3 regions of the Streptomyces kordofanensis genome follow, and region 2 is predicted to be linked to each of the others. Evidence: riboswitches for the same ligand, from Rfam matches in the RefSeq annotation. Region 2 holds a riboswitch; each other region holds the start of a gene.
What was found. A riboswitch is a leader RNA that binds a small molecule or an ion and turns the genes downstream of it on or off. The one in region 2 is predicted to bind cobalamin.
Positions count from the first base shown of each region.

Region 1: it holds a riboswitch for cobalamin, as region 2 does, so the genes downstream of both, LUW75_RS23310 (energy-coupling factor ABC transporter permease) here and cobN (cobaltochelatase subunit CobN) in region 2, are expected to answer to the same signal.
Region 3: it holds a riboswitch for cobalamin, as region 2 does, so the genes downstream of both, LUW75_RS06385 (ribonucleoside-diphosphate reductase subunit alpha) here and cobN (cobaltochelatase subunit CobN) in region 2, are expected to answer to the same signal.

Region 1 is NZ_CP094264.1:5,119,172-5,129,425, reverse strand. Features, by position in the region: gene LUW75_RS23330 (polyamine aminopropyltransferase) at 1-1,181, shown strand, start outside; gene LUW75_RS23325 (DUF6463 family protein) at 1,175-1,594, opposite strand; partial or broken gene LUW75_RS23320 (TetR/AcrR family transcriptional regulator) at 1,750-2,285, shown strand; gene LUW75_RS23315 (Acg family FMN-binding oxidoreductase) at 2,486-3,463, shown strand; cobalamin riboswitch at 3,675-3,876, shown strand; partial or broken gene LUW75_RS23310 (energy-coupling factor ABC transporter permease) at 3,906-4,597, shown strand; gene LUW75_RS23305 (energy-coupling factor ABC transporter substrate-binding protein) at 4,594-4,965, shown strand; gene cbiQ (cobalt ECF transporter T component CbiQ) at 4,971-5,717, shown strand; gene LUW75_RS23295 (energy-coupling factor ABC transporter ATP-binding protein) at 5,717-6,565, shown strand; gene LUW75_RS23290 (oxidoreductase) at 6,784-8,811, shown strand; gene LUW75_RS23285 (LuxR C-terminal-related transcriptional regulator) at 9,259-10,254, shown strand, end outside.
Region 2 is NZ_CP094264.1:2,565,670-2,575,923, reverse strand. Features, by position in the region: gene LUW75_RS11855 (precorrin-2 C(20)-methyltransferase) at 1-1,103, opposite strand, end outside; gene LUW75_RS11850 (precorrin-8X methylmutase) at 1,100-1,735, opposite strand; gene cobG (precorrin-3B synthase) at 1,732-2,991, opposite strand; cobalamin riboswitch at 3,002-3,133, shown strand; partial or broken gene cobN (cobaltochelatase subunit CobN) at 3,170-6,773, shown strand; gene LUW75_RS11830 (hypothetical protein) at 7,005-7,181, opposite strand; gene LUW75_RS11825 (FBP domain-containing protein) at 7,263-7,790, shown strand; gene LUW75_RS11820 (VOC family protein) at 8,044-8,436, shown strand; gene LUW75_RS11815 (D-alanyl-D-alanine carboxypeptidase family protein) at 8,457-9,854, opposite strand.
Region 3 is NZ_CP094264.1:1,450,389-1,460,642, reverse strand. Features, by position in the region: gene LUW75_RS06410 (HD-GYP domain-containing protein) at 1-1,268, shown strand, start outside; partial or broken gene LUW75_RS06405 (HD-GYP domain-containing protein) at 1,292-2,499, shown strand; gene LUW75_RS06400 (tetratricopeptide repeat protein) at 2,597-3,577, shown strand; gene def (peptide deformylase) at 3,651-4,301, shown strand; gene LUW75_RS06390 (ribonucleotide-diphosphate reductase subunit beta) at 4,510-5,565, opposite strand; partial or broken gene LUW75_RS06385 (ribonucleoside-diphosphate reductase subunit alpha) at 5,562-7,909, opposite strand; cobalamin riboswitch at 8,055-8,182, opposite strand; gene LUW75_RS06380 (GNAT family N-acetyltransferase) at 8,221-8,775, opposite strand; gene LUW75_RS06375 (hypothetical protein) at 8,794-9,405, opposite strand; gene mctP (monocarboxylate uptake permease MctP) at 9,481-10,254, opposite strand, start outside.

The DNA.
Region 1 (10,254 bases), 2.6 Mb from region 2:
TGATGACGATGCTCCAGCGGATCAGGCGGCAGGAGGCGGGCGGCGCCGTCGCGGACCTGTTCGCCGCGGACTACGTGGGCGCGCTCGTCGGCGGGCTGTGCTTCCCGCTGCTGCTCCTGCCCGTCTTCGGGCAGTTGAAGGGCGCGCTGGTGGTGGGCGCGGTCAACGCCGTCGCCGGGGGCGGGGTCGTCCTGTGGATCTTCCGCCGGGAGACGAGGCGGGTCGTCCGCACCTGCCTGCTGGGCGGCGTCGCGGCGGTCCTGGCGGTGCTCGCCGCGGTGTACGTCCTGGCCGACGAGATCGAGGTGACGGCGCGGCAGCAGCTGTACCGGGATCCGGTCGTCTACGCCGAGACCACCCCGTACCAGGAGATCGTCGTCACCCGCTCCACCGCCTTCACGGGGGCGCCCGACACGCGCCTGTTCCTCAACGGGGACCTGCAGTTCTCGTCGGTCGACGAGTACCGGTACCACGAGTCGCTGGTCCACCCCGCGCTGGCGGGGAGGCGGTCCTCCGTGCTGGTGCTGGGCGGCGGCGACGCGCTGGCGCTGCGGGAGGTGCTGCGCTACGACGACGTGGAGGAGGTGACGCTCGTCGACCTGGACCCGGCGGTGACCCGGCTGGCCCGGACGTTCGGCCCGCTGGTCGAGCTCAACGGGCGCGCCCTGGCCGACCGGCGCGTCACGGTCGTCAACGCGGACGCGTTCACCTGGCTGCGGGACGCGGGGCGCCGGTACGACGCGGTCGTCGTCGACTTCCCCGACCCGGACACGGCCGCGCTGGCCAAGCTGTACAGCGTCGAGTTCTACCACCTCCTCGCCCACGTCCTGAAGCCCGACAGCCGGGTGGTGGTGCAGGCCGGGTCCCCGTTCTTCGCACCCAGGTCGTACTGGTCGATCGCCGCCACGGTCCGGGAGGCCGGGTACGCGACGACCGCCTACCAGGTGGACGTGCCGAGCTTCGGGAACTGGGGCTTCGTCCTCGCCTCGCCCGGCCCCGGCGGCCCTCCCCCGGCCCTGCGCCTCGCCGCCGACGCGCCGCGCCTGCGCTTCCTCGACGACGCGGTCCTGAGGGCCGCCACGGTCTTCCCCGTGGACCGCCGCCCCCGGGACGTCCGCGCCAGCACCCTCATGGACCCGGCGGTCCTGGAGTACACCCGCCACGAGTGGCAGGACTACTGAGCCGCCGTCCGCCGGCGCGCGGCCAGCACGACGAGCAACCCGGCGACGGCGCCGACGAAGAACGGCGACGGCACCAGGAGGACGCCGCCCAGCAGGCACCAGGCGGCGATCCCCCAGCCGGTCCAGGCGGGCACGGCGACCCCGCGCCCGGCGAGGTGCCGCACCAGGCAGCCCAGCAGGACCAGGGGTACGGAGAACGATCCCGGACCGGCCCAGAAGGCGCCCTCGTTGCGCAGGGACTCCACCGTCGGCCCGCCTGCGCCCTCCAGGAGCGGGACGGCCGCCCACACCCCGCGCTCCGCCCAGCCGGCCACGCTCTCCCGGGCGAGGAGCACCAGCAGGGCCAGGTGGCCCGCCCCCAGCACGCACATGATCCCGCCCGCCCAGCGGAGCAGTCTTCTTTCCGATGCCATCGTGTCGGATCCCTCCCCCGGCGCGGCCCGCGCGGGACCGCCCCTGTTGTGTACGGCACCGTACATTTCTTCTGTACGGTAACGTACACAACCCGTCCGCAGCGCATGGAGGTGGCCCGATTCCCGCCGTCGCCCGCACCCCCCGGGACCGCTGGATCGAGGCGGGACTCGAAGCCCTCGCCGAGGGCGGGCCCGACGCGGTCCGCGTGGAGGCCCTCGCCGCCCGGCTCGGCGTGACGAAGGGCGGGTTCTACGGCTACTTCGACGGCCGTCCCGCGCTGCTCGCCGAGATGCTCGACGTGTGGGAGCGCCGCTGCACCCGGGAGATCCTCGCCCGGGTCGACGCCGAGGGGGCGGGCCGGCCGAGCGCCTCCGGCGCGTCGGGCAGCTCACCTTCTCGGAGGACCTGCACCGGATCGACCTCGCCGTCCGGCTCTGGGCGCGCCGCGACGGGGCCGTGGCGGAGCGCCTGCGCCGCGTCGACGACGAGCGCATGCGGTTCCTGCGCGGTGTGTTCGGGGCGTTCCTCACCGATCCCGACGAGGTCGAGGCGCGCAGCACCCTGGCGTTCGCGCTCGCCGTCGGCCGCCACTTCGTCGTGGCGGACCACCCCGGCTACACGACGGCGGAGGTCCTCGAACTCGCCGGGGCGTACCTGCTGCGGCCGCCGCGGGAGTCCCCGGGCGCCTGAGGCGCGCCGGCCCCCGCCGGCGGGGGCCGGCACCGCGTGCGGCGCCCCGCCGGAACCGGGTGTCGGGGACGGGCCGTTCGGCCCTCCCAGGGTGCCCGCTCGGCCCTGTGGGGCCGCTCCGCCGTGCGGGGAGGCTGGAGGGGTGATCGGATGGGAGGGCCATCCGTACGAAGGCCGACCGCACCCGGGAGATGGGTCCGATGACCGCCCCTACACCCGACGCGACGTCCCTGACGTCCTGGGTGGCCGATGCCGTACTGGCACCGTCGATGCACAACGCCCAGCCGTGGCGGTTCCGCTACGAACGGGCGCGCGGGGTGCTGACCCTGCGGATGGACCCGGCGCGCACGATGCCCCGTTCGGACCCGTCCGCGCGCGGGCTCCGCCTCGGGTGCGGCGCCGCCCTGTTCAACCTGCGGGTCGCCGCGGCGGACGCCGGATGGGAGGCGCGGATCGGGACGCGGCCGGACCCGGACGACCCGCTGCTGCTGGCCCGGGTCGCCTTCGTGCCGGCGCCGGACCGCGACGCCGTCGCCGACCTGCGCCCGGCCGTCCCCCGGAGGCGCACCAGCCGGGAGCCGTTCAGCGGGGAGGCCGTGCCCGGGCCGATCCTCGACGGGCTGCGCGGAGCCGCCCGGGCCGAGGGCGCGCACCTGGACCTCGCGGACGACTGGCGGGTGCAGGACCTGCTGACCGCCGTGTGGGACGCCGAGCGCGCGGAGGAGCTCTCGCCGGAGGTGCGCGGGGAGATCGCGCGGTGGACGGCGGACCGGGACGACACCGCCCCGGAGGGGATCCCGTCGTACGCGCTCGGCCCCCGCAGGTACGACGGCCGGGCGCCCGTACGGGACTTCCCCGGCGCCCGGCGGGACCGGGACCCCGCACCGGCGGTCTACGAGTCGCGGCCCTGCCTCGCCGTGCTGGGCACCCGCCGCGACGGTCCGGAGGACTGGCTGCGGGCCGGCCAGGCCATGGAGCGCGTACTGCTCCAGGCGACGCAGGACGGGCTGTCCACCTCGCTCAACTCGCAGGCCCTGGAGTGGCCGGAGCTGCGCTGGCTCGTGCGCGACCCGCTGTCGGAGGCGGCCTTCCCGCAGATCGTGATCCGCCTCGGCTACGGTCCCGAGGTCCCCGCCACCCCGCGCAGGCCGGTGGCCGAGGTCCTCGACGTCCGCTGAGGCGGCCCGCCCCGGAAGGGGGGAACGCCGTGGCCCTCGTCCACATCGGGTACGCGCCCGGGGCCGCGGGTCCCGGGCGGGCCGCCGCGCGTCCGCGGCCCGCCGCAAACGCGCGGCGGGTCCGTCGCCCGCGGCGGGGCGCGCGGCGCCGGAGGCGAGCGGCCACCGCGGGGGCGGGCCGGGCGTGGTTGTGGGGCGGCCGGTCGACGCACTACTGTCGCAGGGCCTTGGTGTACGGGAAACCGGTGCAGAGCCGGTGCGGCCCTCGCCACTGTGATCGGGAAGTCCGGCCCCATCCCCCGCGGAGGCGGGGAAGCCACTGGACCACCGCGGGCGACCGCGGCGTCCGGGAAGGCGGAGCCGAGGCGGTAGGACCCGTCAGCCAGGAGACCGGCCAGGGCACGTTGTCCATCCACGAGGTGCTGGAGAGGGTCTTCCCCACATGCATATCGCCGAGGGGTTCCTGCCCCGGGAACACGCGGTCGCCTGGACGCTGGCGGCCGCTCCGTTCGTCGTCCACGGCGTCCGGGCCCTGACCCGCGAGGTCCGGGCCAACCCCGAGTCGACGCTCCTGCTCGGCGCGTCCGGGGCGTTCACGTTCGTCCTGTCGGCGCTGAAGATCCCGTCCGTGACGGGCAGCTGCTCCCATCCCACCGGTACGGGGCTGGGCGCCGTCCTGTTCCGGCCGCCGGTCATGGCGGTGCTCGGCACGATCACGCTGCTGTTCCAGGCGCTGCTGCTGGCGCACGGCGGGCTCACGACGCTGGGCGCGAACGTCTTCTCGATGGCGGTCGCCGGGCCGTGGGCGGGGTACGCGGCGTACCGGCTGCTGCGCCGGTCCGGCGCGCCGCTGACGGCGGCCGTGTTCTCCGGCGCGTTCGTCGCCGACCTGTCCACGTACTGCGTGACGAGCGCGCAGCTGGCGCTGGCCTTCCCCGACCCGGGCAGCGGCTTCGCGGGGGCGCTCGCGAAGTTCGGGGGATCTTCGCGCTGACGCAGGTGCCGCTCGCGGTCAGCGAGGGGCTGCTGACCGTACTGGTCGTGCGGCTGCTGCGGCAGTCCAGCAAGGGCGAGCTGGCGCGGCTCGGGGTGCTCCCGGCGGCGGGTGCGGCGAAGGGGGCGGCGGTCCGATGAGCCGCAACGCGAGGATCAACCTCCTGCTTCTGCTGGCGGTCGCGGCGCTGGCCGTGCTGCCGCTGGCACTGGGGCTCGGCGAGGGGAAGGAGGAGCCGTTCGCGGGTGCCGACGCGCAGGCCGAGACGGCGATCACGGAGATCGCCCCCGACTACGAGCCGTGGTTCACCCCGCTGTACGAACCGCCCTCCGGGGAGGTCGAGTCGGCGCTGTTCGCGCTGCAGGCGGCGCTCGGCGCGGGGGTGCTGGCGTACTACTTCGGGCTTCGGCGCGGCCGGCGGCAGGGCGAGGAGCGTGCCCGGGCCGGTGCCGCGGCGGACGCCGGGGCCGACACCCGGGCCGACGGGCCCGCAGTGGCCGGGGAGTAGCCCGGGTGCTGCCCATCGACGCGGCGGCGCACGGCAGTCGCTGGCGCCGCCGCCATCCGGCCGAGAAGGCCGCGCTCGGTTTCGGACTGACCCTGTGCGCGGTGTCCCTGCCGCCGTGGCCGGGCGCCGTCCTGGTGACGGCGGCGGCGGTGGCGGTGCTGCTGGGCCCGGCCGGGGTGGCGCCGCGCCGGCTGTGGCGGGCCTGGCGGCTGCCGCTCGGGTTCTGCGTGACGGGGGCCGTGCCGCTGCTGCTGCAGGTCGGTGGTCCGGACGGGCTGGTGGCCCTGGCTCCGGGAGGCCCGGCGCACGCCGGCCGGCTGCTGCTGCGCACGTCGGCGGCGTCGCTGGGGCTGCTGGTGTTCGCGTTCACCACGCCCGTGTCGGACGTGCTGCCCCGGCTCGTACGGGCCGGGGTGCCGGCGCCGGTGGTGGACGTCGCACTGGTGATGTACCGGATCGGCTTCCTGCTGCTGGACGCGGTGGCGCGGATCCGGCAGGCGCAGGCGGCGCGGCTCGGGACGATGAGCCGCGCCGCGGCGTGGCGGTCGGCCGCGGGTCTGGGCGCGACGGCGTTCGTACGGGCCTTCGACCGCGCGGCGCGGCTGCAGGCGGGGCTGGCGGGGCGCGGTTACGACGGCACGCTGCGGGTGCTGGTGCCCGACGCGCGGGTGGACCGCCGCTTCCTCGCCGCGACGGCGGCGCTGCTGGCGGCGCTGGTCGCCCTCACCCTCGTACTGGAAAGGTCGCTGTGATGCCGGGACCCGCCGTGGTGGAGCTGGTCGGCGCGGGATTCGCCTACGAGGACGGGCCCGCCGTGCTGTCGGGGGTCGACTTCGCCGTGCCGGAGGGGCGCTCGCTGGCCGTGCTGGGCCGCAACGGCGGCGGCAAGACGACGCTGCTGCGCCTCCTCAGCGGCGGGCTGCGGTGCGGGAGCGGGCGGCTGCGGGTCGCCGGCGAGGACGTGGCGTACGACCGGAAGGGCCTGACGCGGCTGCGCACGACGGTGCAGCTGGTGGTGCAGGACCCCGACGACCAGCTGTTCGCGGCGTCGGTGGGGCAGGACGTGTCGTTCGGGCCGATGAACCTGGGGCTGCCCGAGGACGAGGTGCGCGCCCGGGTGCGGGCGGCGCTGGAGGCGCTGGACATCGCGGCGCTGGAGGACCGGCCGACGCACCTGCTGTCGTACGGGCAGCGGAAGCGGGCGGCCATCGCGGGCGCCGTGGCGATGCGGCCGAGGGTGCTGATCCTGGACGAGCCGACGGCGGGGCTCGACCCGCACGGGCAGGAGCGGTTGCTGGCGGTCCTTGACGGGCTGCGGACGTCGGGGACGACGGTGGTGATGGCCACGCACGACGTGGACCTGGCGCTGCGGTGGGCGGACGACGCGGCGGTGCTCACACCGGGCGGGCTGCGCACGGGCCCGGTGGAGGAGCTGCTGGCGGACGTGGAGCTGCTGGACGCGGCGCGGCTGCGGCGGCCGTGGGCGACGGCGGTGGCGCGGTTCCTGCGGGCGCGGGGGCTGCTCGGCGAGGGCGAGCCGGTGCCGCGCACCCCGGAGGAGCTGGAGGCGTGGGGGGCCGGGCGGATGGCACGGGGCTGACGGCGGCGGAGGCCGCGGGCCCCGTCCGCCGGGGGCCGCCGGGCGGGGGAGCCGGTGCCGCGCGCCCCGGAGGGGGCGGAGACGCGGCCGGTGCGGTGGGGGTGGTGCCGGACGGGGCGTGCCGCAGGTCACGCCCTCCCCCTTATGCAACTTGTTGCACAAGCGGGGCGCGGTCGTCTACAACAGGGGCGACCGCACCGCGCGAGGAGGCGCCCCCCATGACCCCGAGCCCGTCCCCCTACCCGCATCTGCTGAGCCCGCTCGACCTGGGTTTCACCACCCTGCCCAACCGGGTGCTGATGGGCTCCATGCACGTCGGCCTGGAGGAGGCGGAGAACGGCTTCGAGCGGATGGCCGCCTTCTACGCGGCCCGCGCCCGGGGCGGGGCGGCCCTCATCGTGACCGGCGGCATCGCCCCGAACGAGGCGGGGCGGCCGTACGAGGGCGGCGCCAAGCTCACCACCGAGGAGGAGGCCGGACGGCACCGGGTGGTGACGGACGCGGTGCACGCCGCGGGCGGGCGGATCGCGATGCAGATCCTCCACTTCGGCCGCTACGCCTACCACCCGCGGCTCGTCGCGCCGAGCGCGCTCCAGGCGCCGATCAGCCCGTTCGTCCCGCACGCCCTGACCGACGGCGAGGTCGAGCGGACGATCGAGGACTACGTGCGGGCGGCGGAGCTCGCGAAGTCCGCCGGGTACGACGGCGTCGAGGTCATGGGCTCCGAGGGGTACCTGATCAACGAGTTCACCGCCGCCGCGACCAACCGGCGCGACGACCGCTGGGGCGGCTCCTACGAGAACCGGACGCGCTTCCCGCTGGAGATCGTCCGCCGCGTCCGGGAGCGGGTCGGCGGGGACTTCATCCTGATCTACCGCCTCTCCATGCTGGACCTGGTGCCCGGGGGGTCCTCCCTGGAGGAGGTCGTCGCGCTGGCGAAGGGGATCGAGGCGGCCGGCGCGACGATCATCAACACCGGCATCGGCTGGCACGAGGCCCGGATCCCGACCATCGCCACCCCGGTGCCCCGCGCCGCCTACACCTGGGTGACCAAGCGGCTGATGGGCGCCGTGTCCGTGCCGCTGGTCACCGGCAACCGCGTCAACACCCCCGAGGTCGCCGAGGAGGTCCTGGCGGATGGCCGCGCCGACATGGTGTCGCTGGCCCGGCCGTTCCTCGCCGACCCCGACTTCGTCGCGAAGGCCCGCGCGGGCCGGCCGGAGACCGTCAACACCTGCATCGGCTGCAACCAGGCGTGCCTGGACCACACCTTCAGCGGCAGGGTCACCTCCTGCCTGGTCAACCCGCGCGCCTGCCACGAGACGGAGCTGGTCCTCTCCCCCACCCGGCTGCGCAGGCGGATCGCCGTGGTCGGCGCCGGCCCGGCCGGCCTGGCCTGCGCGGTGACGGCGGCCGAACGCGGCCACCAGGTCACCCTCTACGACGCCGCCGGGGAGGTCGGCGGCCAGCTGAACGCGGCGAGGCGGGTGCCGGGCAAGGAGGAGTTCGGCGAGACGCTCCGCTACTTCCGCACCCGGCTGGAACTGGACGGTGTGGACGTGCGGCTCGGCACGTACGTCTCGGCCGGCATGCTGGGCGGCTACGACGAGGTGGTCGTCGCGACCGGCGTCACCCCGCGCACCCCGGCCGTCGAAGGCGTCGACCACCCCAGCGTCGTCGGCTACCTAGACGTGCTGTGCGGCGGCGCACCCGTCGGCGAGCGGGTCGCGATCCTGGGCGCGGGCGGCATCGGATTCGACGTCGCCGCATACCTCACCGACGACGGCGAGGGCGCGAGCCTCGACCCGGAGGCGTACTTCCGCCGGTGGGGCGTCGACACGTCGTACGGTGGGCGGGGCGGGCTGCGCGCCCCGGAGCGGCCGCGCCCGCCGCGGCGGGTGACGCTGCTTCAGCGCAAGACCACCAAGGTGGGCGCCGGCCTGGGCCGGACGACGGGGTGGATCCACCGCACGGAGCTGAAGCACCGGGGCGTGGCGATGGTCGCCGGGGCGACGTACGAGCGCATCGACGACGCGGGCCTGCACATCACCGTCGACGGCGAGACCCGCACCCTCCCGGTCGACACGGTGGTGCTGTGCACCGGCCAGGAGCCGCGCCGCGACCTGTACGACGAACTGGCGGCGGCGGGCGTCCCGGCCCATCTGATCGGCGGCGCCGACGCGGCGGTGGAACTGGACGCAAAGCGCGCGATCGACCAGGGCACGCGCCTGGCGGCGCGGCTGTAGGCCCGTCCGCGCGGGCCGGGGGGCGCCGCGCCCCCGGCCCCGCCCCCGTCATCCGGCCCTGCGGGCGGAGACGGCTCCCGGCCGCCGGGCGCTCCCGGAGCGGGGCCGTCCGGCGGGCGGCCGGGCCCGCCGGGCGCTCCCCGGGCTTCGCGCCGCGGTCGCCGGGCCGTTCACCGGGCCGGGCCCCGCCGACCGGGCGGTCCGCCCCACCGCGCCACCGGAGCGGCCGGGTCCGCGCCGCCACCGCGCCGCCCGGCGCGCCGTTCCACGCACCGCCACCGCCCCGGTGCTCCGCCCCGACCGGACCGGCCGCGGGTCCGCCACCGCCGCCGGGCCCCCGGCCCCCGCAGGCACCCGGCGACGCGGCGCGATCGCGCGCACGAGATCGGGGTGATCAGGCCATGGGATCATTTTCTTGACTGTCTTATCGCGTCAAGGGGGCAAACCATGCTGGACATCCACGAACCACCTCGAAGGGGCGAGGAGTATCTCGCGGACCTGGACCAGCAGTTGTACGAGTACGTGGTCGGCGGGGGTACATGCGAGGTCTCGGACCTGGCGGCCGGCCTCGGCGTCACCTCCGAGGCCGCCGAGGACTCGGTCCGCCGGTTGCTGGCACTGCGCCTGCTGCGGACGGAGCCCGGCGCGGAGGGCCGGGTATCGGCCGTGAGCCCGCAGTCCGCAGCGGTCCTCGCCGCCCTGCCGGTCGAGAACCGGCTGCGGCAGCAGATGGAGGAGGTGCAGCGACTGCGGCACCAGATAGAGAGCCTGCTGCCCTTCTACGAGCGTGGCCGGGGCAGCGAACCGGGGACCGACTCGCTGCAGGCGCTGCCCGAACTCGGCGACGTGCTGGCCGTGCTGGCGCACCAGGCGGCCACCTGCCAGGAGGAGGTGCTGACGGCCCAGCCCGGCGGCAGGCGCAACGTGGACGAGCTGGCGGAGGCCGTCGAACGCGACGAGGGGATCCTCCGCAGGAAGGTCCGGATGCGTACGCTGTACCAGCACCCCGCGCGGTTCCACCAGGCGACCGCGGCGTACGCCGAGCGGCTCGCGCAGTTGGGCGGGGAGGTGCGCACCACGAGCGCCAATCTGATGCGGCTGATCGTCTTCGACCGGAAGACCGCCCTGATCTCGCACGTCGACCACCCCCGTGGCGCCATGGTGGTCAGGGACCGCAGCGTCGTGGACTTCGTCGTCCAGGCCTTCGAGCACATCTGGCTCAAGGCGGACCCGTTCCCGGTCGACCACGACCGGGAACGGGTCCAGAGCGTGTCCGAGGACACGGACCAGACCCTGCTGCGCCTGCTGGTGAGCGGGGAGAGCGACCAGGCGGTCGCCCGCCGCCTGGGCGTGTCGATGCGGACCGTGCAGCGGCGGCTCGGGAAGATCAGCGACGAACTGGGAGCCACCAGCCGGCTCCAGGCCGGCTACCTCATCCACCGG
Region 2 (10,254 bases):
GGCACGTCCGCGTACTCCTCCTGCGACGCGGCCTCCAGGACCGCCGTCGCCATGGCGAAGACCCCCGGGTCACCGCCCGACACGACCGCCACGCGCCGTCCGCGGCGCGCCAGGTCCAGGGCGAACTCGGCCCGCTCCGACTCCACCTTGTTGTCGGACCCGTGCCGTCGCTGGCCCGGCCGCACCGGCACCCGGTCCAGGTACGTCGTGTAGCCCACCAGGTCGGTCGCCGAGGCGAGCGCGCCGCGGCTCTCCGGCGTCAGCCACTGCGGCCCCGCCGGGCCGGTGCCGACGACGACCACCTCGCCCCGCTCGGGCTCGGCCGGACCCGTGTCGACGCGGGACGGCAGCACCGCCACCGAGAAGTACGGCACCGAGGCGGGGTCCACGTCCGCGAGCGCCGCCGTGCGCCGGCCCTCCATGGTGGCGCGCTCCACGTAGTGGGCGTCCGCGAGCCGGTCCGTACGCTCCAGGGCGCGGCGCACCGCCGGAAAGGTCCGGCCCAGCTTCATCACCACCGCCGAGTCGGTCGCCGCGAGGCGGGCCGTCAGTTCGTCCTCGGGCAGCGTTCCCGGAACGATCGTCAGGACCTCCTCGGCCTCCACCAGCGGCTTGCCGATGGTCGCCGCGGCGGCGCTGACGGAGGTGACGCCGGGGACGACCTCGGTCTCGTAGCGGTGCGCGAGGCGTTTGTGCATGTGCTGGTAGGAGCCGTAGAACAGCGGGTCGCCCTCGGCGAGCACCGCCACCGTCCGGCCCGCGTCGAGGTGCGCGGCGAGCCGTGCCGACGCCTCCTCGTAGAAGTCGTCCAGCGCGCCCCGGTAGCCGCCGGGGTGGTCCGTCGTCTCCACCGTGAGCGGGTACGTCAACCGCTCCTCGACGTGGTCCTCACGGATGTGCTCCGCCGCGATGGACCGGGCGATGGACCGGCCGTGGCGAGCGCAGTGGTACGCGACGACGTCGGCCCGGGCGATGACCTCCACCGCGCGCAGGGTCATCAGCGACGGGTCGCCGGGGCCGAGACCGACGCCGTACAGCTTTCCGGTGCCGCCGGCCCCCGTGCCCGTCCCGGCGGAGGTTTCACGTGAAACGTGCGCGCTCATTCCGCCTCGCTCGCGATCGCGTTGACCGCCGCGGCCGCCATGGCGCTGCCGCCGCGCCGGCCCCGTACGACGATGTGGTCGAGGTCCGAGGCCGCCAGGGCGTCCTTGGACTCGGCGGCGCCGATGAACCCGACCGGTATGCCGAGCACCGCGGCCGGGCGGGGAGCGCCGTCGCGGACCATCTCCAGCAGCCGGAACAGGGCGGTGGGAGCGTTCCCGATCGCCACGACCGAGCCCTCCATGCGGTCGCGCCACAACTCCAGGGCCGCCGCGCTGCGGGTCGTGCCCAGCTCGGCGGCGAGATCCGGGACGGAGGGGTCCGAGAGGGTGCAGACCACCTCGTTGTCGGCGGGGAGCCGCTTGCGGGTGACACCGCTGGCGACCATCTGCGCGTCGCACAGGATCGGCGCGCCGGAGCGGAGCGCGGCGCGGGCGCGGGAGACGGCCTCCGGCGTGTAGGCGAGGTCGCGGACGAGGTCGACCATGCCGCAGGCGTGGATCATCCGCACGGCGACCCGGCTGACGTCGTCGGGCAGCCCCGCGAGATCCGCTTCGGCGCGGATCGTGGCAAAGGACTGGCGGTAGATCTCCGCGCCGTCCTTCTCGTAGTCGAACACTGTGCTCCCGCTCATCTCTGTGCCTGTGCGTCGTCGTTGTCTCGTCGCGCGGTCCGTACGGTGATGCCGTACGCGCCGTCGCCGGTGGCCAGGACGTCCACCCAGTCGCCCTGCGGGTGACCGCACCGCCGGTCGCATCCGGACCAGTGTGCGGGCAGCCCCCGGAGCGCCGCGTCGTCCAGCGGCCGGGCGTCCGCCCGTACGTCGGCCAGCGCCTTGCCGCAGCCCGGCCGCCCCGTGCAGGCGGTGACCGCCAGCCAGGGCGAGCCGGGACGGGTGAGGTACCCGGCGTCGTGCAGGGCCGCGAGCCGCTCCTCCGCCGCAGCGCGGCCGGGCAGGCCCGCCACGACGAAGCCCCGCCACGGGGTCACCCGCACCTCGCCGGCGGGCTCCGCCGCGAGGGCGCGGAGCTGCCCGCTGGAGACCCGCCCCAGGGGCGCCGCGACCGACACGGCGCGGTCGCCGACCAGGCCGGGCTCCGGCGGTGCGGCCACCGGCGGCGCATCCGCCCGGGCCGGTGACGCGGCCACCCCGGCACCGGCCAGACGCTCCGTCACGGCGGCCTCCACGAAGCGGCCGCCGGGCAGGTCGGCCACGCGCCAGGCACCCGTGCCCGACTCCCGGGCCACCGTCAGGAACGCCTCCGCGGCGGCCAGCGCGGCCGGCGGGGCGTCCTGTGCGGCCACCCGCCACGCCAGGCCCCCGATCCGTACCAGAGCGCGGCCCCCCGACTCTGCGAGCAACGTCACATCGCCGCCCAGCCCGACCACGTCCCCGCGCCCGTCGTCCACGGCGAAGAGGAAGCGCCCGGACAGACCCGTCGTCCAGGTGTGCGCGCACAGCAGCGCGTCCAGTTCCCGCGCCCACGCCAGGGCGTCCCCGAGTGCCCGTCCGTCCAGTCCGCACAGGGGCGAGACGACCACGTTCCGCACCCGTTCGTGCGCCGCCGACGGCAGCAGCCCCGCCTCGCCGAGCAGGTCCGCGAGGGTGGACCCGCAGTCGTCGGGCAGGCCGCGCAGGTCGATGTTGCCGCGTGAGGTGATCCCGATCCGGCCGTCGCCCAACCGGTCCGCCGCATCGGCCAGGGCATCCGCCTGCCGAGGTGTCAGGACCCCGGTCGGAAGCCGCAACCGGGCCAGCCCGCCGTCGTCCGCGCGGTGCAGCCGCAGCGCACCGGGGCACGCGTCGGCGCGGTCGCGGACACGGTCCCGTATGTGGGTTTCGCCCCCGTTCCGGGGCTTTGAGCGGCTGGGCGGCATGGCGGCGAGCATACGCGCAGCCTCTACTATGCAGACGGCACAGGGTCCCAGGACCCTAGGGAGGAAGCCCGGTGCGAGTCCGGCGCGGTCCCGCCACTGTGAGCAGGGCCTCCCCGGTCCCGCGAGTCAGGAACTCCCGCCACCCACGACCACCCGGGGCGAGGACACCCCGAGGAAGGCCCGGCACGCCGTGATCCTGCTGCTCTCGCACTCCGACACCGACCTGCTGAGCGCCCGCGCGGCCGGCGGCCCGGTCGAGTACCGGTTCGCCAACCCCGCACGCCTCCCCATCGACGAGCTGCCCGACCTCCTCGACGGCGCCGACCTCGTCGTCGTACGCCTCCTCGGCGGGCTGCGCGCCTGGGAGGAGGGCATCGACCTGCTCCGCGCCCAGGAACGCCCCGTCGTCTTCCTGACCGGCGAGCAGGCGCCCGACGCCCAGCTGATGGAGGCGTCCACCGTCCCCATCGGCGTCGCCACCGAGGCGCACGCCTACCTCGCCCACGGCGGCCCGGACAACCTGGAGCAGCTCGCCCGCTTCCTGTCCGACACGGTCCTGCTCACCGGCCACGGCTTCGACCCGCCGGCCGCCGCCCCCACCTGGGGCCCCCTGGAGCGCACCCCCCGCACCACCGACGGCCCGACCGTCGCCGTGCTCTACTACCGCGCCCACCACATGAGCGGCAACACCGCCTTCGTCGGCGCCCTCTGCGACGCCGTCGAGGACGCCGGCGGTCGCGCACTCCCGCTGTACGTCGCCTCCCTGCGCGCCCCCGAGCCGGAGCTGCTGGACCGGCTGCGCGGCGCCGACGCCGTCGTCACCACCGTCCTCGCCGCCGGCGGCACCAAGCCCGCCGAGGCCCAGGCCGGCGGCGACGAGGAGGCGTGGGACGCGGGTGCGCTCGCCTCGCTCGACGTGCCCGTCCTCCAGGCACTGTGCCTCACCGGGTCGCGCGCCGACTGGGAGGAGAACGACGAGGGCCTCTCCCCGCTCGACGCGGCCAGCCAGGTCGCCGTCCCGGAGTTCGACGGCCGGCTCATCACCGTCCCGTTCTCCTTCAAGGAGATCGACGAGGACGGCCTGCCCGCGTACGTCCCCGACCCCGAGCGCGCGGCCCGCGTCGCCGGGATCGCTGTCCGCCACGCCCGGCTGCGGCACATCCCGAACGCCGAGAAGCGCCTGGCGCTGGTCCTCTCCGCGTACCCGACGAAGCACTCCCGCATCGGCAACGCCGTCGGCCTCGACACGCCCGCCTCCGCCGTCGCCCTGCTGCGCCGGCTGCGGGAGGAGGGGTACGACTTCGGCGGCGAGGACGTGCCGGGCCTCGCGTCCGGCGACGGCGACGAGCTGATCTACGCCCTCATCGAGGCCGGCGGCCACGACCAGGACTGGCTCACCGAGGAGCAGCTCGCCCGCAACCCGGTCCGCATCCCGGCCGCCGACTACCGGCGCTGGTTCGCGACCCTGCCGGAGGAGCTGCGCTCGGCCGTCGAGGAGCACTGGGGCCCGCCGCCCGGCGAGATGTTCGTCGACCGGTCCCGCAATCCCGAGGGCGACATCGTCCTCGCCGCGCTGCGCCGCGGGAACCTGCTGATCCTCATCCAGCCGCCGCGCGGCTTCGGCGAGAACCCGATCGCGATCTACCACGACCCGGATCTGCCGCCCTCCCACCACTACCTGGCCGCCTACCGCTGGATCGCCACCCCCCGCGTCGGACGGCGGCTTCGGCGCCGACGCCATGGTCCACCTCGGCAAGCACGGCAACCTGGAGTGGCTGCCCGGCAAGAACGCCGGGCTGTCCGCCGCCTGCGGCCCCGACGCGACCCTCGGCGACCTGCCGCTGGTCTACCCCTTCCTCGTCAACGACCCGGGTGAGGGCACCCAGGCCAAGCGGCGCGCCCACGCCACGCTCGTCGACCACCTCGTGCCGCCGATGGCCCGCGCCGACTCCTACGGAGACATCGCCCGCCTGGAGCAGCTGCTCGACGAGTACGCGCAGATCTCCTCCATGGACCCGGCGAAGCTGCCCGCCATCCGCGCGCAGATCTGGACCCTCATCCAGGCCGCCCGCCTCGACCACGACCTCGGCCTGGAGGACCGGCCCGACGACGACGGGTTCGACGACTTCCTCCTGCACGTCGACGGCTGGCTGTGCGAGGTGAAGGACGCGCAGATCCGCGACGGCCTCCACGTCCTGGGCGCCGCCCCGACCGGTCCCGAGCGGGTCAACCTGGTCCTGTCCATCCTGCGCGCCCGCCAGATCTGGGGCGGCACGCAGGCGCTGCCCGGCCTGCGCGAGGCGCTCGGCCTGGACGAGTCCGCCGCGACCCGCACCACCGCCGACGAGGCGGAGGCCCGGGCGCGCGCCCTCGTCGAGGCCATGGAGGACGCCGGCTGGGACCCGGCCGCGGTGGCGGCCGTGGCGGAGGGGCACGGCGAGCAGGTCGCCGCCGTCCTCGACTTCGCCGCCCGCCAGGTCGTGCCGCGCCTCGCCGCGACCACCGCCGAGCTCGACCACGCGGTGCACGCGCTCAACGGCGGCTTCGTGCCGGCCGGGCCGTCCGGCTCGCCGCTGCGCGGCCTGGTCAACGTCCTGCCGACCGGCCGGAACTTCTACTCCGTCGACCCGAAGGCCGTCCCGTCGCGCCTCGCCTGGGAGACCGGGCAGGCCCTCGCCGACTCGCTGCTGGAGCGGTACCGCGGCGATAACGGCGACTGGCCCACCTCGGTCGGCCTCTCCCTGTGGGGCACCAGCGCGATGCGCACCAGCGGCGACGACGTCGCGGAGGCGCTGGCGCTGCTGGGCGTCCGGCCCGTCTGGGACGACGCCTCGCGCCGGGTCAACGGCCTGGAGCCGATCCCGCTCGCCGAGCTCGGCCGCCCCCGGATCGACGTGACGCTGCGCATCTCCGGCTTCTTCCGCGACGCGTTCCCGCACACGATCGGGCTGCTGGACGACGCGGTGCGGCTCGCCGCCTCCCTGGACGAACCCGAGACGGAGAACTTCGTCCGCGCCCACGCGCAGGCCGACCTGGCCGAGCACGGCGACGAGCGGCGCGCCACGACCCGCATCTTCGGCTCCCGCCCCGGCACGTACGGCGCCGGCATCCTCCAGCTGATCGACTCCCGCGACTGGCGCACCGACGCGGACCTCGCCGAGGTGTACACGGTGTGGGGCGGCTTCGCGTACGGCCGGGGCCTGGACGGACGCCCCGCGCGCGAGGAGATGGAGACGGCGTACCGGCGGATCGCCGTGGCCGCGAAGAACACGGACACGCGCGAGCACGACATCGCGGACTCCGACGACTACTTCCAGTACCACGGCGGCATGGTCGCCACCGTCCGCGCGCTGCGCGGAACGGCGCCCGAGGCGTACATCGGCGACTCGACCCGCCCGGAGACGGTGCGCACGCGGACGCTGGTCGAGGAGACGTCCCGCGTGTTCCGCGCGCGCGTCGTCAACCCCCGCTGGATCGAGGCGATGCGCCGCCACGGCTACAAGGGCGCCTTCGAACTGGCCGCGACCGTCGACTACCTCTTCGGGTACGACGCCACGACCGGTGTCGTCGCCGACTGGATGTACGACAAGCTGACCGAGGCGTACGTCCTCGACCCGGAGAACCGCGCCTTCCTCCAGGAGGCCAACCCGTGGGCCCTGCACGGCATCGCGGAGCGGCTCCTGGAGGCCGAGTCCCGCGGCATGTGGGCCAAGCCCGACCCGCGGGTGCTGGAGGCCCTGAAGCAGGTGTACCTGGAGGCCGAGGGCGACCTCGAGGGCGGGGACGAGGAGTAGGGGCCGCGGGCGCCGGCGGCCGGGCCGGGACCGCCGGTCCGGGCGGCGGGCACGGCCCGCCCCGGTGGCCGGCGCGCCCGCGGCGCCGGTGACGGGGGCGGCGGGCCGGTCCCGGCCCGGGCACCGGGGACGGGACGCGCACGGCCCCGCGAGCGCCCGTCCGGGACCTCGCGGGGCCGTACGGGTCCGGCGGGCGTCCACGGGCCCGTGCGCGTCCGGCGGAGAGCGGTCTCAGTCCTCGCCCAGGACTATGTGCCACTCCTGCGCCGCCGGGTCCTCGCACTCTCTGTCCGTGCGCGCGGGCCTGCAGGTGCGGACTCTGCCCTGGATGTCCCGGAAGAGCGAGATGGGCTGGGGGGAGGCGGGCGTCTGGGCGCCGCCGGTGCCGGCGGCCGTCTGTGTACTCATGGTCACCGAGTACCCACGCAGAGCCATCAAAACGGAAAAGCGGGTGCGCTCCGGCCCGGCCCTTCCGTACGGTGGGCCCGCGTGGAACCCCTCTCCGAGAAACAGATCCGCGCGTCCTTCGTGAACTGCTCCAAGGGCGACGCGGCCCGCCTCAGGCTCCCGGCCGACTTCGCCGGCCTCCCCTGGGAGGACCTGGACTTCCTCGGCTGGCGCGATCCCGGCGCCCCCTTCCGCGCCCACCTCGTCCTGCCGTCCGGCGCCGTGCCGGACGCGGGCGCCGGCCCCCTCGGGATCACCCTGCGGGTGCCGGAGAAGGCCCGCACCAGCGCCGTGAAGTCGAGCCTCTGCCGGATCTGCCTCACCGGGCACGCCTCCTCCGGCGTCACGCTGCTCGTCGCGCCGCGCGCGGGCGCCTCCGGCCGGGACGGCAACACCGTCGGCGTCTACGTCTGCTCCGACCTGGCCTGTTCGCTGTACGTGCGCGGCAGGCGGCAGCCCGCGCTCCGCACCCGCCACGAGGAGTCGCTCGGGGTGGGGGAGCGGATCGACCGGCTGCGGACCAACCTCGTCGCGTTCGCGGGGAACGTCCTGCTGCCGTCCGCCCCGTGAGCACCGGGGACGGTGCCGGGCGGGGTTCGCGCGCCGCCCGTCCGCGTCCTGCCGCCCGGCGCGTCGGCGCCGGAGCCGCGCCGGTTCCCCACGGGGCCGCCGGAGCCGGGGCGGCGGTGGTGCCCGAACTGGCCGGAAACCACTCGACTCGTATGGGACGCCTTCCTAGGCTCGGGTTCACGGCACCGCGTGCCGGTCACCGACCGGGTGGGGCATGGAGGTGCCGCCAGATGCCCGACGGAGGCGTTCCACCGTGCCAGTAGAGCTCAACCACACCATCATCGCCGCGCGGGACAGGCGGGAGTCCGCCGAGTTCCTCGCCCACATCCTCGGACTGGAGGTCGGCCCGGAGACGGGGCCGTTCCTTCCGGTGCAGACCGCCAACGGGGTCACCCTCGACTTCGCGACGGTCCCCGAGGAGGACCTCACCTCCCAGCACTACGCGTTCCTCATCTCGGAGGCCGAGTTCGACGCGGCCTTCGAGCGGATCCAGCAGGCCAGGATCACCTACTGGGCCGACCCGCACCGGACGCAGCCCGGCGAGATCAACCGCAACGACGGCGGGCGCGGCCTGTACTTCCTGGACCCGTCGGGCCAGGCCATGGAGATCCTGACCCGCCCGTACGGGAGCGGCCCGGCTTCCTGACCCGGCGCCCCGGCCCGCCCCTAGCGGGCCGCACGACGGCGCACCGTCCACAGGGTCACGGCGGCCACGCACGCCGAACCGACCAGGAGGGCGGGCACCCGGGGGTCGGGCGGACCGCCGTCGGCCGCCGCCGCCCGCACCGCCGGACGGGCCGCGCCGGGACCAGGCGCGCCGGGCGCGTCACCGGGCGGGGCGGCCTCCCGGGCGGACGCGCCGCGGGCGACGGGCGGGGCCCCGGACCCGGCGGCGGACGTCCTGCCGGAAGCGGACGCGGGAGCGGGAGGCGGCGCGGACACGGGGGCGCGGGCCGAGGGCGTCCCGCCGGGTGGCCTCCCCGGGGCCGCCACCCTGCCGGTCCCGGGCGCGACCGGCGCCTTCGGCGTCACGAAGGGCACCGGCCTCGCGGCGGCGGGCGGCAGCAGCGAACCGACGGGACGGGCTTTCGCGCCGGGCCCGAACCCCCAGTCCAGCAGCTGCCTGGCCTCCTCGTACACCGCGTTGGCGCCGCCGGAGCGAGGGTCCATGACCGTCACGACGAGGGTGCGCCCGCCGCGCCGGGCGGCGGCGATCAGGGTGTGGCCCGCACGGCTGGTGTAACCGTTCTTCACCCCGAGGACGCCGGGGTACTTGGCGACGCCGTCGTCACCGGTGACCAGGCGGTTGGTGTTGCGGATGCCGTACGACCAGCCGTCCGCCGGGAACATCGCGTAGGGCAGTGCGCAGTACCGGGCGAAGTCCGGGTCGCGCAGCCCCTCGCGGCCGAAGACGGCGAGGTCGTACGCGGACGAGACCTGGCCCGGCGCGTCGTACCCGTCCGGGGACACGACCTCCGTGTCGAGCGCGCCGAGGGCCCGGGCGGTGGCCTCCATCTGGCGGGCGGTGGCCTCCCAGCCGCCGTTGAGGCCGGCCAGGACGCGGACGGCGTCGTTGCCGGAGTGCAGGAACACACCGCGCCAGAGGTCCGCTACCCCGTACGTCACGTCCTCCTTCACACCGACGAGGCTGCTGCCCGCGCCGATGCCGGTGAGCTCCCGCTCGGACACGGTGTGCCGGGCGGTCTGCGAGAGCCTGGGCAGCACGGTGAGCGCGAACAGGGCCTTCAGGGTGGACGCGGGCGGCAGCCGTCTGTGGGCCTCGTGGGCGGCGAGGACGTCACCGGTGCCGGCGTCCGCGACCAGCCAGGAGCGCGCCGACAGGGCGGGCGGCGGGGTGGTGCCGGGGGGCAGCCGCACCTGGGTGCCGGAACGGTGGAGCAGTGCCGGGTCGGCGCGGGGGCCAGGACGCGGAGGCTCCGGTTCGGCCGGGCGGGGAGCGGCGGCCGACGCGGCGGACGACAGCACGAGCAGAGGCAGGAGCAGGACGAGCAGCAGGAGGGCGACGAGACCGGCGGCGAAACGGGCCGAAGAGCTGACGATCATTCAGCCACGGTAGGAAGCCGGAGCGCTCCCCGCCCCCTGGCGTGCCCCATCCGGGGTACCCTCCGCCACCCCCGGCACCCGCCCGGAGGGACGCCCCGCACCCACCCGGAGCGCCGTCACCCGCGCACCCCGCCGCCACCGGGACGACCGCCCGGGGCCGCCCCGGAAGGGAGGGCCAGGGTGGGGCCGGGTTTCCCCGGGGGAACGTCCGGGGGTCCTCCGGACGGGGTCGCTCCCGGCCCGGCGCACCCCGTCACCGGCCCCGCGGAACGCCCCCGGCACGGCACGACGGCCTCCGGCCGGCGGCCCTCGGGGAGCTTCCAAGCCGACATGCGGCACATCACGCCCCCACCGGACGCCGGCTGATCGTCCGGGCACGTCAGGGCCGATTCGCGGCCGA
Region 3 (10,254 bases), 1.1 Mb from region 2:
CCGCCGGCCGCGCGGACCGGGCCGACGGCGCCCCGCCCGCCCCCGCCGGGTGCCACTTCCCCGTCCTCCTCGCCGCCGCGCTCCTGCTGCCGCCCGCCGCCGCCGCGCTCGCCGCCGTGCCCGGGGCGCTGGTCTCCCCCGTGGGGGACCGGCCGCCCGCCCGGCCCCGGCGCGTCTGGCGGGCCGCGCGGATCGCCCTCGCCGTCTGGGCCGCCGCCCGGACCGCCGCCCTGCTCGGCGGGCCCGCCGCGGTCGACCGGACCCCCGACCTGCCGTACGCGCTGCTCCCCGCGGGCGTGGCGGTCCTGGCGTTCTGCGCCGTCCTGGCCGCCCTCGACGGCGGCATCCTCGCCGCCGCCGAGCGGGTGCCGCCGCGCGACGCCTGGCGGGGACTCCTGGCCCGGTCCCTCGCCGCGCACGCCGCGCACGGGCTGGTCGGGCTGGTGACGGCCGTGCTGTGGCGCAGCCCGTACGGCTGGCCGGCGGCGCTGTTCACCCTGCCGCCGATGTACGTCACCTGCTGGGCCTACGCCCAGTACCACCGGGAGCGCGCCGCGCACCGGGCGACGATCCGGGCCCTCGTCCAGGCCGTGGACCTCAAGGACACGTACACGCGCGGGCACAGCGAACGCGTCGGCCGCGCCTCCGTCATGATCGGCCGTGAACTCGGGATGGACGAGGACCGGCTGGAGGTCCTCCGCTTCGCCGGCACGCTCCACGACGTGGGAAAGATCGGCGTCCCCACCCGCGTACTGCGCAAGGACGGCCCGCTGACGCGGGAGGAGCGGCGGATCATCGAGCTGCACCCGGAGTACGGGCACGAGATGGTGCGCGGAATCGGCTTCCTGGGCGAGGCGCGCGCCGCGATCCTCCACCACCACGAGCGCCTCGACGGCAAGGGCTACCCCTACGGCCTCCAGGGCGCCGAGATCCCGGAGCCGGCGCGGGTGGTCGCGGTGGCCGACGCGTTCGACGCCATGACGTCCGCCCGCTCCTACGACCGCGCCCGCCCCGTCCCCGAGGCCCTGCGGGAGCTGGCCCGCTGCGCCGGCACCCAGTTCGACCCGGTCATGGTCGACGCCCTCGCCCGGGCCCTCGCCCGGCACGGCTGGCAGACGGTCGTGACCTGCGACGAGTCCCCGCCCGTGTCCGTCCCCCCGCCCTCCCGCCGGGGGCCCGCGGGCCCCGGGACCGCTCCCCCCTCGTCCTCCGGTGTCGCGGGCGGCGGGACGGCGGGGTCCGGGCCGTCCCGGCCGGGGGAGCGGTGAGCGCGCCGGGCGTGGTGGCGGGGATGCGGGGGTGCGCCGTCGGGGCGGTGGCCGGGGGAGTGGCGTGGACCCTCTGGAGCGGCGTCCACCGGCCCGGCACCGCCCTCGCCTTCGGCGTGCTGATCGCCGTCGGGGGCTCACCCGGTGGCGCGACGGGCCCGGCGAGCGGGAGCCCGCGCCGCTCGCCGCCGCCGGGGCCCTCGCCTACGCCCTCCTGCCCGCCGGGCCCGGCGCCCCGCAGGTCGTCGCCGTCGCCGCGACGGGCGCGCTGGCCGGGTTCGTCCCGCACATCGCGCGCGGCCGGGGACCCGACCCGGACCACGCGGCCCGCCGGGTGCTGACCCTCGCGTTCTCCGCCGTCTGCGCCGACCCCCTGCACGCCGCCCCGGGCCCGCGCCACGTGCCGCTCGTGCTGCTCGTCCTGGTGCTCACCGCGCTGTGCGACGCCGTCCTGGCGGCCCTCCTCCGGCACGCCCGCGCCCGCCCCCGGGGTCTCCGGCGGCGCGGGGAGAGCCCCGTGCCGTACGCGCCCCTCCTCCGCGACGAACTCAGGGCGCTGCCCGGTGTCGGGACCGCCGTCCGGGCGTCCGGCGCGGTGATGGCCCTCACGGTGACCACCGCCGGGCTGTGGGCGCTCCCCGTGCTGTGCGTGCCGCTGCTCCTCACCCAGCTGGCCTTCCGCCGCCACCGCGCGGTCCGCCGCACCTACCGGCAGACCATCGCGTCCCTGGCCAGGGCCACCGAGGTCGCCGGTTACACGCCGCCCGGCCACGCCCACCGGGTCGCCTCGCTCAGCCGGGCCGTCGGGCGGGAGCTGGGCCTGTCGGGGGAGGACCTGACCGTCCTGGAGTACGCGGCGCTCATGCACGACATCGGCCAGCTGTCCCTTGTCGACCCGGTCCCCGAAGGCGCCACCGCCCTGCTGCCCGCCGCCGAGCAGCGCCGCATCGCCCTCCTCGGCGGCGCGGTGGTCCGCCGGACCGGGGTCCCCGCGGCCGTCGCCCTCGTCGTGGAGCGGCAGGCCGACCCGTACCCCGAGCAGCCCCTCGCCGCGCGGATCGTCCGCGCCGCCAACGCGTACGACGACCTGTCGGGGGAAACCGCCCGGGGGGCGCTCCGGGCGCTGGAGCACCTCCGCCTGGGGACCGCGAGGGACTACCACCCGGCGGTGGTGGAATCCCTCGTCAGGGTCGTCGCCCGCGGCGGCGTCGAGGGGCCGGCCCCGGGGTAACCCACGGGTAATGAGCGGGCGTGCGACCGGGCATGGTTGGATGCCAACGAGAGGGTGTCCGGGGGCAGTGACCTTCAGCGACCGGCAGGCGGGAATCGTGAGGATCTTCGGGAAGGTACGGCATCGGCCCTCCGCCTCGTGGCGGCAGGCCACCGACCGCGCGTTCACGCTGATCGGGGACGGGCGGTACGAGGACGCGGGCGCGCTGCTGACACGCGCCGCGGATCTGGAGCCCTGGCTCTCCGAGTCCTGGTTCAACCTGGCGCTGCTGCACAAGTTCCGGCACGACTGGGAGCAGGCCCGCGCCGCCGGACTGCGGGCGGTCGCCCTGCTCGAGAAGGAGGCCGGGACGCCCGACTGGTGGAACGTCGGCATCGCCGCCACGGCCCTCCAGGACTGGCCGCTCGCCCGGCGCGCCTGGCAGGCGTACGGCCTGAGGGTGCCGGCGGGCGACGCCCCCGGCGGGGAGCCGACCGGCATGCAACTGGGCAGCGCCGCCGTGCGGCTGTCGCCGGAGGGCGAGGCCGAGGTGGTGTGGGGCCGCCGGCTCGACCCGGCCCGGATGGAGGTGCTGTCGATCCCGCTCCCCTCGTCCGGGCGCCGCTGGGGCGAGGTCGTCCTCCACGACGGGGTGCCCAACGGCGAGCGGACCACCGCGTCCGGCCACAGCTTCCCCGTGTTCGACGAGATCGAACTGTGGGCCCCGTCGCCCGTACCGACCTGGGTGGTGCTCCTGGAGGCCGCGACCGAGGCCGACCGGGACGCCCTGGAGCGGCTCGCCGCCGACGCCGGCTTCGCCGCCGAGGACTGGACGTCGTCCGTGCGGCTGCTGTGCCGCTCCTGCTCCGAGTCGCGGATGCCGAGCGCCGAGGGCGACGGCGAGCACCTCGACCCGCACGACCACAGCGAGCCCGGCCACCCGGGCCCGCTCGGCCACCGCACCGCCGGCGACCTGTGGGTGCCGGAGCGGGAGTGCGGCATCGCCGCACCGGCCGGGCTGGTGCGCGGACTCCTCGACGGCTGGGTCGCGGACGGTCCGGACAGCCGGGAGTGGCGGGATCTGGAGGAAGTCTGCTGATGCCCGTCGCACCGGGCCCGTAGGCTGTACGGGCACATCGAACGGGTACTCAAGGGAAGGCGCGAAACCGGACATGGCGCAGCAGGAGACGGACCAGCGGGACTACGACGCCCTCCCCGTGGACGACGAGGGCTTCGTCGTCGACACGGAGGACTGCGAGGAGCGCGAGCGGGCCCACCGCGAGCGCGGCACGTCGCACCCGATCACGGTCGTCGGCAACCCCGTGCTGCACAAGGAGTGCAAGGACGTCACCGAGTTCGACGACGAGCTGGCCCGGCTGGTCGACGACATGTTCGCCAGCCAGCGCACCGCCGAGGGCGTCGGCCTCGCCGCCAACCAGATCGGCGTCGACCTGAAGGTCTTCGTCTACGACTGCCCCGACGACGAGGGCGTGCGCCACGTCGGCGTCGTCTGCAACCCGGTCCTGGAGGAGCTGCCGCCGGAGCGGCGCGCCCTGGACGACTCCAACGAGGGCTGCCTGTCCGTCCCCACCGCGTACGCCTCCCTCGCCCGGCCCGACTACGCGGTCGTGCGAGGGCGGGACGTGAAGGGCAACCCCGTCAAGGTGCGCGGCACGGGCTACTTCGCCCGCTGCCTCCAGCACGAGACGGACCACCTGTACGGCTACCTGTACATCGACCGCCTGTCGAAGCGGGACCGCAAGGACGCCCTGCGCCAGATGGCCGAGGGTACGCCCCGCTACCCGGTCGTCCCCAACGACTGACCCCCGGGGGCGCCGGCGGCCGACCGCGCCCGGCTCCCCGCCGCCGGGGTCCGCACGCGTCCCCCTCCCGGCGGCCGCACGCCCCGCCCCCGTCCACCGGGCCGGCCGCTCCCGGTCGGCGCCCACCTGCGGCACCTGACCCGTGCCGCGGCGGCCCGCACCCCCGCGAGGGAGGGCGCGGGCCGCCGCCGCGTCCGGACCGGACCGGTCAGAAGTCCTCGTCCAGGTCGACCGAGCCCTCGACGGCGACCTGGTACGCGGACGGGCGCCGCTCGAAGAAGTTCGTCAGCTCCTGGACGCCCTGCAGCTCCATGAAGGCGAACGGGTTCTCCGAGCCGTACACCGGGGCCAGGCCCAGCCGCGTCAGGCGCTGGTCGGCGACGCACTCCAGGTAGGCGCGCATCGACTCGGTGTTCATGCCCGGCAGTCCGTCGCCGCACAGGTCGCGGGCGAACTGCAGCTCGGCTTCCACGGCCTCCTGCAGCATGTCCGCGACCTGCCGCCCGAGTTCGTCGTCGAACAGGTCCGGCTCCTCCCTGCGGACCGTGTCCACGACCTCGAAGGCGAAGCCCATGTGCATCGTCTCGTCGCGGAACACCCAGTTGGTGCCGGTCGCCAGGCCGTGCAGCAGGCCGCGCGAGCGGAACCAGTAGACGTAGGCGAACGCGCCGTAGAAGAACAGCCCCTCGATGCACGCGGCGAAGCAGATCAGGTTCAGCAGGAAGCGGCGCCGGTCGGCCCGGGTCTCCAGCCGGTCCAGCTTCTCCACCGAGTCCATCCAGCGGAAGCAGAACGCGGCCTTCTCGCGGATGGAGGGGATGTTCTCGACGGCGGCGAACGCGGCGGTCCGGTCGTCCGGGTCGGGCAGGTAGGTGTCGAGCAGCGTCAGGTAGAACTGGACGTGCACGGCCTCCTCGAAGAGCTGGCGGGAGAGGTACAGCCGGGCCTCGGGCGAGTTGATGTGCTTGTACAGCGTCAGCACCAGGTTGTTCGCGACGATCGAGTCGCCCGTCGCGAAGAACGCCACGAGCCGTCCGATCAGGTGCTGTTCGCCGGGGGTCAGCTTCGCCAGGTCCGCCACGTCCGAGTGGAGGTCGACCTCCTCGACGGTCCAGGTGTTCCTGATGGCGTCCCGGTACCGCTCGTAGAAGTCCGGGTAGCGCATCGGCCGCAGCGTGAGCTCGAAGCCCGGGTCGAGCAGGTTGGCCCTGCCGGCGTGCGGCGCCGTCGACGAGGGGCGGGGGGTGCGGGTGGGGCTCGTCACTGGCAGGCCTCGCAGGACTCGGGGTTCTCAAGGGAGCAGGCCACGGCGTCGGGCTCGGAGGCCTGCGGGGCGGGCAGGGGGTCGCCGACGCGGCGCGGGCGATGCGCGTCGCCGGGCGGGAGCGCAGGTAGTACGTCGTCTTCAGGCCCTGCTTCCAGGCGTACGCGTACATCGACGACAGCTTGCCGATGGTCGGCGTCTCCAGGAACAGGTTCAGCGACTGCGACTGGTCCAGGAACGGCGTCCGGGCGGCGGCCATGTCGATCAGACCGCGCTGCGGGATCTCCCACGCGGTGCGGTACAGCTCGCGCACCTCGGCCGGAACCCAGGTGAGGCCCTGCACCGAGCCGTTGGCCTCGCGCAGCGCCTCGCGGGTCTGCGCGTCCCACACGCCGAGCCTCTTCAGGTCGTCCACCAGGTAGGAGTTGACCTGGAGGAACTCCCCCGAGAGCGTCTCGCGCTTGAACAGGTTGGACACCTGCGGTTCGATGCACTCGTAGACGCCCGCGATGGACGCGATCGTCGCGGTCGGCGCGATCGCCAGGAGCAGCGAGTTGCGCAGGCCGACGGAGGCGATCCGCTCGCGCAGCGCCGCCCACCGCTCCGGCCAGGCCGGCTCCACGTCGTAGTGGTCCGGGTGGAGCACGCCGCGCGCGGTGCGGGTCTCGTCCCAGGCGGGCAGCCGGCCGTTGCGCTCGGCCAGGTCGGCGGAGGTCTCGTAGGCGGCGAGCATGATCCGCTCGGCGATCCGGGTGGACAGGGCGCGCGCCCCGGGCGAGTCGAACGGCAGCCGCAGCTTGAAGAAGACGTCCTGCAGGCCCATCGCGCCCAGGCCCACCGGGCGCCAGCGGGTGTTGGACCGGGCGGCCTGCTCGGTCGGGTAGAAGTTGACGTCGACGACCCGGTCGAGGAAGGTCACCGCGGTGCGGACGGTCTCGTCCAGCCGCTCCCAGTCGATGCCGTCGCCGGCGACGAACGCGCCCAGGTTCACCGAGCCGAGGTTGCACACGGCGGTCTCCCCGTCGTCCGTCACCTCCAGGATCTCGGTGCACAGGTTCGAGGAGTGGACCGTGCGGCCCGGCTCGGCGGTCTGGTTGGCGGTGCGGTTGGCGGCGTCCTTGAACGTCATCCAGCCGTTGCCGGTCTGCGCGAGGGTCCGCATCATCCGGCCGTACAGGTCGCGGGCCGGCATGGTCCTGCGGGCCAGGCCCCTGGCCTCGGCGGCCCGGTACGCGGCGTCGAACTCCTCGCCCCACAGGTCGACCAGCTCGGGCACGTCCGACGGGGAGAACAGCGACCACTCGGCGTCGCCGGCGACCCGGCGCATGAACTCGTCCGGGACCCAGTGCGCCAGGTTCAGGTTGTGGGTGCGGCGGGCGTCCTCGCCGGTGTTGTCGCGCAGCTCCAGGAACTCCTCGACGTCGGCGTGCCAGGTCTCCAGGTACACCGCGGCGGCGCCCTTGCGGCGGCCGCCCTGGTTGACGGCGGCGACCGAGGCGTCGAGCGTCTTCAGGAACGGCACGATGCCGTTGGAGTGGCCGTTGGTGCCGCGGATGAGCGAACCCCGGGCGCGGATGCGGGAGTACGACAGGCCGATGCCGCCCGCGTGCTTCGACAGCCGTGCCACCTGGTGGTAGCGGTCGTAGATGGAGTCCAGCTCGTCCCGCGGGGAGTCCAGCAGGTAGCAGGAGGACATCTGCGGGTGGCTGGTGCCCGAGTTGAAGAGGGTGGGGGAGGAGGGCAGGTAGTCGAGGCGGCTCATCAGCCCGTACAGCGCCTCCACCTCGCCGAGCGCGCGCTCCGAGTCGTCCTCGGCCAGGCCGCAGGCGACGCGGAGCAGGAACTGCTGCGGGGTCTCGACGACCTTGCGGGTGATCGGGTGGCGCAGCAGGTAGCGCGAGTACAGGGTGCGCAGGCCGAAGTAGCCGAAGCGGTCGTCGGCCTCCGGGTCGACCATCGCGTCGAGCCGTGCGGCGTGGCGGGCGACGAGGCCGGCGGTCCGGTCGGCGACGAGCCCCTCGCGGTGACCGGTGGCGACCGAGGCCGAGAACGTCACCGCGCCCTGGCCGGCGGCCTCGTCGGTGATCGTGCGCGCCAGCAGCCGGGCGGCGAGCCGCGAGTACGCCGGGTCCTCGGCGATCAGGCCGGCGGCCGCCTCGGTGGCGAGCTCCCGGAGCTCGGCCTCGTCCGACCCGGCGTGCCGGCCCCGCAGGGCCGCGGCGGCGACCCGGCCGGGGTCGGTGTCGGGGAGGTCCGCGGTGAGGTCGGTCAGGGTCCGCAGCAGCGCGGTCCCGGGAGCGTCGGCTTCGGTGGCTGAGGCCGGATCCGCTGGCGCGATGGTCACGTGGAGGCTCTCCCTCGCTCGGCTCGGGGCCCCGCGCGGGGCGGCGGCGAGCGGGCGCGCCGTGCCCCCTGGGCACGGGGGCGTGCGTGACCGCGTCCACCGGCCCACTCCGCGAGGCCCGGACGTCTGGGCACCCGGGCCGGACGGTCCGGGCGCGCTGCCGGCAGGTCGTCGGACTCGCGGGTACGCGAAGGGCACACCGGTACACCGTTGCGGGACAGTTCCGGACTCACACCGGATTCCCCTGCTGCGACAGCGAGGACGAGCATACATGTGGGGGGAGTCGGATACGGCACCCCCCACATGTTGTGTCAGAGTGTCAGCTCGTACACGTGGAGGGGCAGCCCGGGCAGGGGCTCCCAGTCCCGGTGCGGGGCCCTGGCGAAGCCCATCCGGTCGTACAGCCGCCGGGCGGCGACGGCCTCCGGCACGACCGACAGCACGAGCCGTACGCACCCTTCGCGGGCGCGCGCCCGTTCCGCGCACGCCTGCACGAGCGCCTCGCCCACGCCCCGCCCGCGCGCCGCGCCGTCCACGGCGAGCACCCGGAACTCGGCCTCGTCCGGGCCCGCGATGTCCGCCCACGGGGTGCCGCCGGACGGGACGAACGTGACGCCGCCGAGGAGGGCGCCGTCCGGATCGGCGGCGACGAGCACCTCGGCCTCGGCGGCCCGGCGGGGCACGTCGCGCAGCACGTCGAGGTACGGGTCGTCGGCCCCGTGGGTCAGCAGGCGGTCGTCGAGGTAGGCGCGGGCGCTGATCTCGCCCAGGGCGGCGTGCTCGGCGGGACGCACCGGGCGGATGGTGAAGCCGGCGGCGGGCGGCGCGGGAGGCGGTACGGAGGGCTGGGTCGTGGCGGCGTCCATGGCCCTCAGTGTGCCCGATCAGCCGCTCGTTCCCACGTCGTTCCGCGGGGCGCCGTCGCTCTCGGGAGGCAGGTCGCCGCGGTCGACGGGCCGGCCGGGGGCGAGGTCGGGCAGGACGGCGTCCAGCTCCTCGTCCGAAGCGCGGCGGGCGCGTTCGGCGGCGCCCCGCAGGGTGCCGCGGTCCACGGCGCGGTCGGCGCCGACCCGGATGCGCAGCCCGTTCTCGAAGCGCAGGTACGCGTGGCCGTGCTCCGCGGCCAGGTACCAGCCGGCGCCGTCCCTCTCGCAGGGCGTGCCCCCGGGGGCGCCGCCCGCACCCGCGGCCGTCCGGGCGCAGCCCGCCGCGTCCACGCCGCCGCGCTCGACGGAGAGGGTGATCGTGCGGCCGCCCTCCGCGACGTACGAGGCGGAGAACCCGTCGTCGCCGAGGACGCCCACGGACTGCTCGGCCAGGTCGAAGCCGTCGGCCCGCGTGACGTACACGTGCTCGGGCCGGGTCCGCAGGGCGGCGGCGCGGGCTTCCAGGACGGCCCGGTCGGGTGTCCGCGCCCCGGCGGCGGACGTGCCGCAGGCGCTGAGGAGCAGCGGCAGGGCGAGGACGAGGAGCTGCGGGGCGGGGCGGCGTCTCATCCGCCCATCCTCACGCACGCGCGGAGGGTCCCCGCACCGGGGTGCGGGGACCCTCCGCGGTCCGGGCGGCCCGCCTCAGTGGCCCGTTCCGACCTTCGGCAGCTCGGGGGTGACGCCCGGGTCGCCGGTGTCGGCGGTGTAGTCGGACGCCGCCGTCTCGTCGACGCCCTCCGGCGCCCCGACCGTCCGCAGCACGACGGTGAGGACGACCGTGACCAGCAGGTTCAGTACGAACGCGGTGAGCCCGACGTAGCCGATCTCGCCGATGCCCGGGATCTCCGCCGCCGAGCCGCCGAAGTGCTTCTGCGTCGGACCCGCCACGTTGTACGCGGTCCACGTGCCGTACACCATGCCGACCGCCCAGCCGCCGAGCAGCGCCCAGCGGTGGAACCAGCGGGTGAACAGGCCGCCGACCAGCGCCGGGAAGGTCTGCAGGATCCAGATGCCGCCCAGGAGCTGGAAGTTGATGGCGACCGTCTTGTCCATCGTCAGGACGAAGACGAGCGCCCCCACCTTCACCAGCAGCGACACGAGCTTGGACACCTTGGTCTCCTGCTCCGGGGTGGCGTCCGGCTTCAGGAAGTCCCGGTAGACGTTGCGGGTGAACAGGTTCGCCGCGGCGATGGACATGATGGCGGCCGGGACGAGCGCGCCGATGCCGATCGCGGCGAAGGCCACGCCCGCGAACCAGTCCGGGAACATGTCCTCGAACAGCTGGGGGATGGCCAGCTGGCCGTTCTGCACCGTGATGCCGGCGGCGATCGCCATGAACCCGAGCAGCGCCAGCAGACCCAGCATCAGCGAGTACAGCGGCAGGATCGTCGTGTTGCGGCGGATCACGTCGCGGCT